DNA from 2 places in the Undibacterium sp. YM2 genome. Region 1 is predicted to be linked to the other one. Evidence: predicted binding sites of a transcription regulator. Region 1 holds the regulator's gene; the other holds the start of a gene.
The links. Region 1 encodes sigma-54, which starts transcription at its own class of promoters, with help from an activator protein. Its sites were predicted from a motif close to TGGCANGNAANCTGCTTT; they were not measured.
Positions count from the first base shown of each region.

Region 2: a site for sigma-54 is predicted at 1,594-1,611, ahead of UNDYM_RS06310 (NarK/NasA family nitrate transporter). Genes of this name have one in related genera too.

Region 1 covers NZ_AP018441.1:493,041-497,820, forward strand. Annotated here, with positions in the region: gene UNDYM_RS02375 (enoyl-CoA hydratase/isomerase family protein) at 1-733, opposite strand, end outside; gene hpf (ribosome hibernation-promoting factor, HPF/YfiA family) at 1,432-1,779, opposite strand; gene UNDYM_RS02385 (RNA polymerase factor sigma-54) at 1,887-3,377, opposite strand; gene lptB (LPS export ABC transporter ATP-binding protein) at 3,389-4,144, opposite strand; gene UNDYM_RS02395 (LptA/OstA family protein) at 4,146-4,715, opposite strand; gene lptC (LPS export ABC transporter periplasmic protein LptC) at 4,730-4,780, opposite strand, start outside.
Region 2 covers NZ_AP018441.1:1,404,566-1,409,345, reverse strand. Annotated here, with positions in the region: gene nirB (nitrite reductase large subunit NirB) at 1-1,269, opposite strand, end outside; gene UNDYM_RS06310 (NarK/NasA family nitrate transporter) at 1,641-2,855, shown strand; partial or broken gene UNDYM_RS31040 (protein phosphatase 2C domain-containing protein) at 2,875-4,053, shown strand; gene UNDYM_RS31035 (protein kinase) at 4,086-4,559, shown strand; gene UNDYM_RS06300 (bifunctional diguanylate cyclase/phosphodiesterase) at 4,727-4,780, shown strand, end outside.

The DNA.
Region 1 (4,780 bases):
TGAATATCTCGTTGATGGACGCATGTTGCGATGCCAGTTTGCTGGTATCTGGTTTTGCCTGGTCTGCAAAAGTTGCCGCGAAATCGCGTATCGCCACGCGCAAATCAGTGGCTGTGCTTTCACTGATTAAATTCATCAGTGCCGGTATTTCTGCAGTAGGTATATAGACATCCGCCAGACCTGCATAAATGGCGTCAGCGGCGGTGATGATATCGCCAGTCAATCCAAGGTAAGTACCAATTTCACCCGCAGTGCGAGACAGGAAATAACCGCCACCTACGTCAGGGAACAGGCCGATGTTCACTTCCGGCATCGCCATCTTGGTACGCTCGGTGACGATGCGCAAACGGCAATCTGGCCCTGCCTGGGCGATACCCATGCCACCACCCATGACGACGCCATTCATTAGCGCGATATAGGGTTTTGGGTAGAAATGGATTAAATGATTTAAGGCATATTCCTCGGTGAAAAAATCTTCCAGCAGGGCGGAGTCACCTTTGGGTGTGGCAGTGCCAACGTCATAGAAAAAACGGATATCCCCACCGGCACAAAATGCCTTCTCGCTGCTGCTGTGGATAAACACCGCCCGCACGCTTTGATCATTATGCCAGGCCAGCAAGGTCGCTGTCAGTGCTCTTACCATATCGAGTGACAGCGAGTTCAGCGCTTTGGGTCTGTCGAGGGTGATATAGCCTATATTGTTCTTGACGGAGGTAAGTACAAATTCGCTCATGGTGGTTGACTATGCAGGGTAGGGGATGAAGCTGCTATTTTAACTTTGTCAGACGAGGGCGTCACGGGGTGTATATGTTTATGAGGAAATAGAGTAAACGCATCATGCTCGTTGCCGTTGCCGTTGCCGTTGCCGTTGCCGTTGCCGTTGCCGTTGCCGTTGAATTTTGGGGTTGCTTTTGACTTTCCGCAGTTCCCATGTGTAGCCGCCATTTGTGCAGTACAGAAAATGGAAAAAGAAGAGCCGCTGTTTGAGCGAAGCGAGTTTCGGATCTTCCCATTTTTTGTACTGCACAAATGGGCACCCCGAAGGGGCGGCTGCGCCTGGGTCGCCTTTCTTTGAATACTTACTTTGGCGACGCAAAGAAAGTATTTCGGCTGCCGGGCCGGGACCCGGCTTGTATCCACGGAGGGCAATCGCTTCAGTCAAAGCGCCACTTGCAATAAGCACCTCGGCATATAACGAACGTCGCTGGATTCCAGCTAAAAGCACGCTGGAATGACGTTAATATAAATGCCGTGAATCAACTAACTCGCAGCTTGTTAAGCAGCGTATGTGACAAACGACAATAAAAGTAAATTATTTATTTTAAATGTCAGAAACTAGACCTACAAAAAACCATGCACCCAACAAAAAGGACGCCTTCTAGCGTCCTTGTTTTGGATGTCCACAACCCTGTTCGGGTAAGGACTGGGGTCTTATGAAGCCGATGCCGGATCAGGTATGTGCTTGATGGCGTCGTGCTGATGGTCTTGAATTTTATCTTTATGCTTGATGACCTGACGATCAAGTTTATCTACCAGTGCATCAATGGCTGCATACAGATCATGCGCCAGACTTTCAACGTGGATATCTTTACCGCTAATATGCAAATTAATGTCAGCTTTGTGTCGTTTTTCCTTTTCCCGGAGCTTGTCCACCGTCAGGATGACGGCGATATCAATGACCTGGTCGAAATGCCGCCTGATACGTTCTAGTTTGGTATGTACATATTCACGAATTGCAGGAGTTACTTCGACGTGGTGTCCACTGATGGTGAGATTCATACTGTGCTCCTATAGTGATGTTGCTTGCTATTACGATACGCTCTCAGCATTTATTAGCCTTGAGCTAAATCATATATAGCAATTCAAACCGTGATTACAAGGACTGCTTACAAAGATTTACGCAAACTCACTGGGGGGATTTTGAGGGCTTCACGGTATTTGGCAACTGTCCGTCGGGCAATTACCATGCCCTGTTCACCCAGCATGTCTGCAATTTTGCTATCAGAGAGTGGGCTTTTCTGGTCTTCTGCTCCTATCAACTGCTTGATGAGTGCACGTATCGCGGTGGAAGAAGCTTCACCCCCTGTTTCCGTCGCGACATGGCTGCCGAAAAAGTACTTCAACTCAAACATGCCATGTGGGGTCAACATGTATTTTTGGGTTGTTACACGTGAGATAGTGCTCTCGTGTAATCCTAGTGTATCAGCAATTTCGCGCAAAACAAGGGGGCGCATTGCAACAGCACCGTGGGTGAAAAAATTGCGTTGCCTTTCGACTATCGCTTGTGCAACGCGCAATATAGTCTCAAAACGTTGCCGCATATTCTTGATCAGCCAGCGTGCTTCCTGCAATTGTGCGCCCATGCCAGCTTCGCCACGGTTTTGCTTCATGATGTTGGCATACATGCTGCTTACCCGCAGCCTGGGCATGACATCCTGATTCAGCATGACTTGCCAGCCGTTACCGGATTTTCTGACGATCACATCAGGTACGACATAGTCAGATTCATCAGCAGCAAAGGCCAGGCCGGGGCGTGGTTTGCACAGGCGAATGACAGTTTGTGCATCGCGCAAATCTTCATCGTCGCAGTCGAAGATTTTCTTGAGTTTGGTGAAATCTCTTTGTGCAAATAAAGTCAGTTGCGTTTCAACAATTTGCAATGCCAGTCTGCGTGTGACGAAAGCAACTTTTGGTAAACGCCTGATTTGCAAGGCCAGGCATTCAGACGGGCTGCGCGCACCGACACCTGCGGGATCAAAGCTTTGCAGCATGTTCAGCGCAAACGCCAGTTCTTCTGGTTCTACGCACAGTTCCAGTGGCAAACTGGCATGTATTTCATCTAATGTTTCGGTCAGGTAACCGTTATTGTCGAGCGCATCGATCATCAGCTCGACCAGGGCACGGTCACGCGGTTCGCGCAGGTTCAGGCGCATCTGTTCCAGCAAGTGTTCACGCAGGGTGATATGGGCTGCACCGAGCTGGGGGCGGCCATCTTCATCATCGCCAGACTTGCTGCCATGCTGCACATCATCAAAGCCCCAGTCTTCTTCGCTGGAGGTGGTGCTGTCATTGCTGATGACGGTTTCTGCATCAGCGGCAGCCGGTTCTGCTGACTTGTCACTGTCTTCTCTTGCTGCCGGTGCTTCCATGCCGGCATCGGCAGAAGTACTGCTGGTATTGATGGCACCGTCGGCCAGCAGGCGTACGGCGTGATCGAGGGGATCATCGACGCGTTCCAGCATGGGATTATCGGTCAGCAGCGTCTCCAGCTCCTGATGCAATTCCAAAGTGGATAACTGCAATAATCGTATCGATTGCTGCAATTGCGGCGTTAAGGCCAGATGTTGTGAGGTACGTAGTTGCAGGCTTTGTTTCATGATGATTCCCGTCACATCCGGAAGTGTTCTCCGAGATAAACGCGACGTACAGATTCATTTTGTATGATGTCGTCAGGCTTGCCGCTGGCAAGTACCGCGCCCTGGTTGATGATATAGGCGTGATCGCAGATGCCCAGGGTTTCGCGCACATTATGGTCGGTGATCAGCACACCGATGCCGCGCTCCTTGAGGAAGCGCACGATGCGCTGGATTTCAATGACGGCGATAGGATCAACACCGGCAAAGGGCTCATCCAGCAAGACAAAGCGAGGATTGGTCGCCAGTGCACGGGCAATTTCGACGCGGCGGCGTTCACCACCTGACAGTGACAGCGCCTGGCTTTCACGTATTTTTTCTATCTGCAAGTCTGCCAGCAGAGCGTTGAGCCTTTGCTCAATTTTTTTGGCACCGAGATATTTGCCTTCACTGTCTTTTTGCAATTCGAGTACGGCACGGATATTGTCTTCCACCGTCAGCTTGCGAAATACCGAAGCTTCCTGTGGCAGGTAAGACAAGCCCAGTACGGCGCGCTCATGGATAGGCAGTTGCGAGATATTCACGTCATCAATCGTGATATCACCAGCGTCGGAAGGTACCAGGCCAACGATCATGTAAAACGAGGTGGTCTTGCCTGCGCCATTCGGCCCCAGCAAACCCACCACCTCGCCACTTTTCAATAGCAGGGAAACATCGCGTACCACCTGGCGCGCGCCATAGCGCTTTTGCAAGCCCTTGACAAGCAAGGTGCTGCTTGACTGTGCTGTCATCTTATTTAGCCTGTTTTTCTGGTTTTGGTTGCAAGGTGATGGTGATATTGCCTGAGCCATCTACATGCTGGCCACTGGTTGAATTCGTGCCAACAAATACGTCATTCTTGCTGTCGTAAGACAGGTATTCACCTTCCTGTTCCTGGGTGACGCGCTTGCCTTCGAGGTAGCGTACCTTGGCCTTGGAAATGAATTTGACGATTTCTGTACTCTGGTTGTATTCAGCACGGTCAGCTTCGCCATCTACCCACAGATCAGGGCCACCATCGCGTTTCTGGCGGAAGGTGACTTTGCGGCCACCGCCACCTGTCAGAACAACAAACTGATCACCATTCGGGGCTTCGGTCACGACAGCACTCTCAGAAGTGACGGTCAGGGTGCCACGCACCAGGGACACACCCTTGGATAATCTGCTGACGCTGGCTTTGCCATCACTGATGCCATAACCGGCTTTGATGATGGTCTCTTTATTACTGTCGGCTTTTTCTGCATTCGCAGAAACACAGGCCAGGCCCAGGCAGGCCAGGCTGATCAAGCGTGTGACGCTAAATGATGTTTTGATCATGTGCATATTCGCTTTCTTGCTTATTTAGTCCCGGTTTTGGGAGCAGGTTCACGTTTCTTGAGTTGAATGTA
Region 2 (4,780 bases), 910 kb from region 1:
GACCTCGGCTTCGTCCGGCATGGCAGCGGCTTTGGTATGGCCTTCATGACCAACGTCACCGGTATTTGATTCACCAAACATCAGGGAATCGCGGATTTCAGAAATATTCTTGCCTTCGCGTAGCAATTTGAAATACCAGCTGCCATCGACAGTATCGCCATATAAACAGGCACCAATCAGCTTGTCATCCTTAACCACAAGCTTCTTGTAAACGCCACCTATGGGGTCAGACAAGATGATTTCTTCCGTGTCTTTGCCACCCATGAATTCACCGGCAGAAAACAGATCTATACCTGTCACTTTCAGTTTGGTGGAGGTGACTGAACCCTGGTAACGGCCTATGCCAAAATTAGCCAGGTGATTGGCGCAGACTTTGGCCATTTCAAACAGAGGTGCGACCAGACCGTACACAGTGCCGCGATGATTGACGCATTCACCAACAGAGTAAATGCGCGGGTCATAAGTCTGCATGGTGTCATTGACGATGATGCCGCGATTGCAGTACAGCCCTGCAGATTCTGCCAGCGCAGTATTGGGGCGTATGCCAACTGCCATGACGATCAGTTGCGCAGGGATTTCCAGGCCATCGGTAAAGCGTATGGCTTTGACGTGACCAGCATCATCACCAATGATGGCTTCGGTATTTTTTTCGAGCAGGAAGTTCAGGCCACGGTCTTCCAGTGATTTTTGCAGCATCTTGCCAGCAACAGGATCAAGCTGACGCTCCATGAGCCAGCCTGGCAGATGCACGACAGACACGCTCATGCCGCGCATTTTCAAACCATTGGCGGCTTCCAGACCCAGCAGACCACCACCGATAACGACAGCATGTGTATGCTTTTCTGCCGCTTCTATCATGGTGTTGGTGTCGTAGATATCGCGGTAGGCAATCACGCCCTTGAGATCCTTGCCTGGAACCGGCAACATGAAAGGTGTAGAGCCAGTGGCCAGCAGCAGACGATCGTATTCAGTCTGGGTACCGTCTTCGGCGATCACGATACGTTTGTGGCGATCGATTTTGGTGATTTTTTTTCCGAGGTGCAGCGTGATATTATTTTCTTCATACCAGTCGACATCATTAAGCATGATGTCTTTGATGGTTTGCTCGCCTGCCAGTACTGGTGATAGCAGGATACGGTTGTAATTGGCATAAGGTTCTGCACCAAATACGGTAATGTCATACAGGTCGGGCGCGATCTTGATTAATTCTTCCAGGGTACGCACACCTGCCATACCATTCCCTACCATCACTAGCTTAAGTTTCTTCATGGCTGCTCCTTTGCTTGTCTCCCCAGACTCTAAGCAAGAGCAATGCCAGTTCATTTTTATCAGAGGGAAAGCCAGGCTGTTTTTATAAGCCTGCACCAATTTAACTGCGCATTAATATGGTTTTCACCAAGAAAAACGGAGGATTCCTCTGTTGGCGGCAAAAACAATGCCACTTATTGAAGCATGCGCCCAAAATCCTTGCGGTACTCATACAAAACCCAGCCATTCTGGTGCAATGCACCATTTAATTCAGAGTACGCACAGTTTTTGCGCAGAAAGTTTTGTTTTTAATCATGAAATACGTGAATCACCTGCACATTTTGATGGCACGTCCCTTGCAAGTGGCATGCATGTTCACTATTGGAGCGATCATGCAAAAAACTTCCTTCTGGAAAGCCGGGCACACACCCACCTTATTGGCATCCTTTTTTTATTTTGACCTGAGTTTCATGGTCTGGGTATTGTTGGGGCCACTCGCCATCCAGATTTCCAAGGACCTGGGCCTGACTGCCGCGCAAAAAGGCCTGATCGTCGCCACCCCCTTATTGGCCGGTGCCCTGCTGCGCATCGTCATGGGTGTGCTGGTCGATCATCTGAAACCCAAGAAAGCCGGTTTGATAGGCCAGATCGTCGTACTGGCGGGATTATGCTGGGCATGGCTGGGGAATTTGCACACTTATGAACAACTGCTGTTCCTCGGCGTGATCCTGGGCGTCGCAGGTTCTGCCTTTGCCGTGGCATTGCCGCTGGCATCGCGCTGGTATCCGCCTGAACACCAGGGTACTGCCTTGGGGATAGCGGGTGCAGGCAATTCCGGCACCGCCTTTGCCGCCCTGTTTGCACCAGCACTGGCAATTGCCTTTGGCTGGCAAAATGTGTTTGGCCTGGCGCTGATACCCTTGTTCATCGCTTTGGCGGTTTACCTGATTTTTGCCAAGGATGCGCCAGGTGATGCACCTAGCAAATCATTGACTGAATACCTGGCCGTGCTGAAAGACAAAGACGCCTGGTGGTTCATGTTCTTTTACAGCGTGACCTTTGGTGGCTTCTCTGGCCTGGCCTCTTCCCTGACGATTTATTTCAATACGCAATATGGTTTAACGCCAGTGACAGCCGGTTACTTCACTGCTGCCTGTGTTTTTGCCGGTTCTCTGGTACGCCCCATGGGTGGCCGTATTGCTGACCGCATAGGTGGCATCAAGACCCTGTCTGTCATGTACACCATCGCTTCTGCCTTCCTGTTCATTGCATCCATCGGCTTGCAATCTGCGGCTGCTGCAGTATGTGTATTCGTGGTTGCCATGCTGGCCTTGGGCACTGGCAATGGTGCGGTATTCCAGTTGGTGCCGCAGCGTTTCCGTAAAGAGATGGGTGTCATGACTGGCCTGGTGGGCATGGCTGGTGGCATAGGTGGTTTTTATCTGGCGGCCAGCATGGGTTATTCACGCCAGATCACCGGCAGTTATCAAATAGGCCTGTCGATTTTCGCCAGCCTCGCCATCATCGCCTTGCTGGGTTTATCATTGGTCAAGAAACGCTGGCGCACGACCTGGGGCTCTGCCGCCATGACTACTGCAAAAATCTGAATACACAAAATACACAAACATGCCACTGACAGTCAGCACAGGACATCACAGCGTCGCTGGCATACGCCCGCGTAATGAAGACTTTGTCGGCATGGTCACGCCAGGCGAACCCGAGCTGTCCTGCAAAGGCATGGTACTGGCAGTGGCAGATGGCGTCTCTGGCAATGAAGGCGGGCGCGAAGCGGCTGAATATGTAGTACGTGGCTTGCTGACAGACTACTATGCTACGCCTGACACCTGGGAGGTAACAACAGCACTCGACAAGGTGCTGGTCGCCATGAATAGCTGGGTACAGCAGCAAGGCTCAGTCCGCCGTGAGCTGGCAGGCATGGCCACTACCATGACCTCACTGGTCTTGCGCGGACGCATGTATTACAGCGCCCATGTCGGCGACACCCGCTGTTACCTGTTGCGTGACGGTGTCTTGCAAAAACTGACCCAGGATCATGTTTGGGACAGACCGGAGATGCAACATGTGCTGACCCGTGCCATCGGCCTGGACAACCACCTCGTCATCGATCATGGCATGGGTGAGCTGCGTGTCAATGATGTCTTTTTGCTGGCCTGTGATGGTATCTGGGCCAGTCTGACAGAATATGACCTGACAGATTTTTTGAAGCAGGTCAGCACCGGTAAGTTGGGCAGTGAGGCTGCATGCGAAGCTCTATGTGCAGCCGCATTGAAAGCGGGGTCGCAAGACAACTGCAGTGCGGTGATAGCACGCATAGACAGCTTGCCAGAAGGCGAGTTGCGCGATGCCATCAGCGAGCTGCGCGCCCTGCCCGTACCACCACGCATGAAGCCCGGCCAGACCCTTGATGGCTATGCGATAGAAGAAGTCATGCATACCTCGCTGACGACGATACTGTATCGCGTCAGCGACACCTCTCATCACCGGCAACTGGTGTTAAAAACCCTGCATCCCGACAAGGCCAATGATGCGCAGGAGCGCTCAGCCTTTGCGCATGAAGCATGGCTGGCAAAGCGCGTGGTAGCACGTTTTTTCCCCCAGGTGATCACGCCCGATCAAAGAAACTACCTGTACTATCTCTCAACCTGGCATGCCGGTGCATCCCTGCAACAAAGGCTGGAAGCCGGGCAGCATTTCACGATACCAGAAGCAGTCGCTTATGGTGGCAAGCTGGTACGCGCCATCGGTGCGCTGCACAGACGCAGCATTCTGCACAGGGATATCAAGCCCGCCAATGTGCATCTGGGGATGATGATGAAATCCGCATTCTTGACCTTGGTGTCGCACAATCCGGCTTTGACAGCCAGGATGGCCAGGGCAATGCCAGTCACAGCATGGCAGGCACACCTTCATTTCTGGCACCGGAGCAATTCCAGGGTGCAGCACCATCCCGCGCCACTGATCTGTATGCCACCGGCGTCACACTTTACTATTTGCTGACACGCCACTATCCGTATGGCGAAATCGAACCTTTCCAGCGCCCCAAATTTGCTGAGCCTGCGTCGCCGGGGCGCTACCGCCCGGATTTGCCACACTGGCTGGAAAACGTCTTGCTCAAAGCCGTGGCACGTGACGAGGCTGAACGTTTTGAAACCGCAGAAGAATTTTTACTGGCACTGGAACGTGGTGCCGCCCATCCCCTGCCCGCCCCCAAGCCAAACCCTTGGCCCAGCGCGACCCGCTGGCTACCTGGCGCATGCTGGCAGTCTTGTCCATCGTCGCCAATGTCTTGATGTTGTATATACTGATCGCCCGCTGATCTCTGCACAATAGTATTGCCCTCGCTGTTAATAGTGCATTAACATAAGCCTGTAGTGGCGGGCCCTTGTGTGCCTGTGGCTTTTTGCACGCGGCAAAAAGCGCCTTTTGTACCGGACCAAGAACATAAGCGGCCATATTTATGTCGAACAGTTTTCATCGCCTGATCCAGCTCCTGCGCTTGCGCCGTATAGGC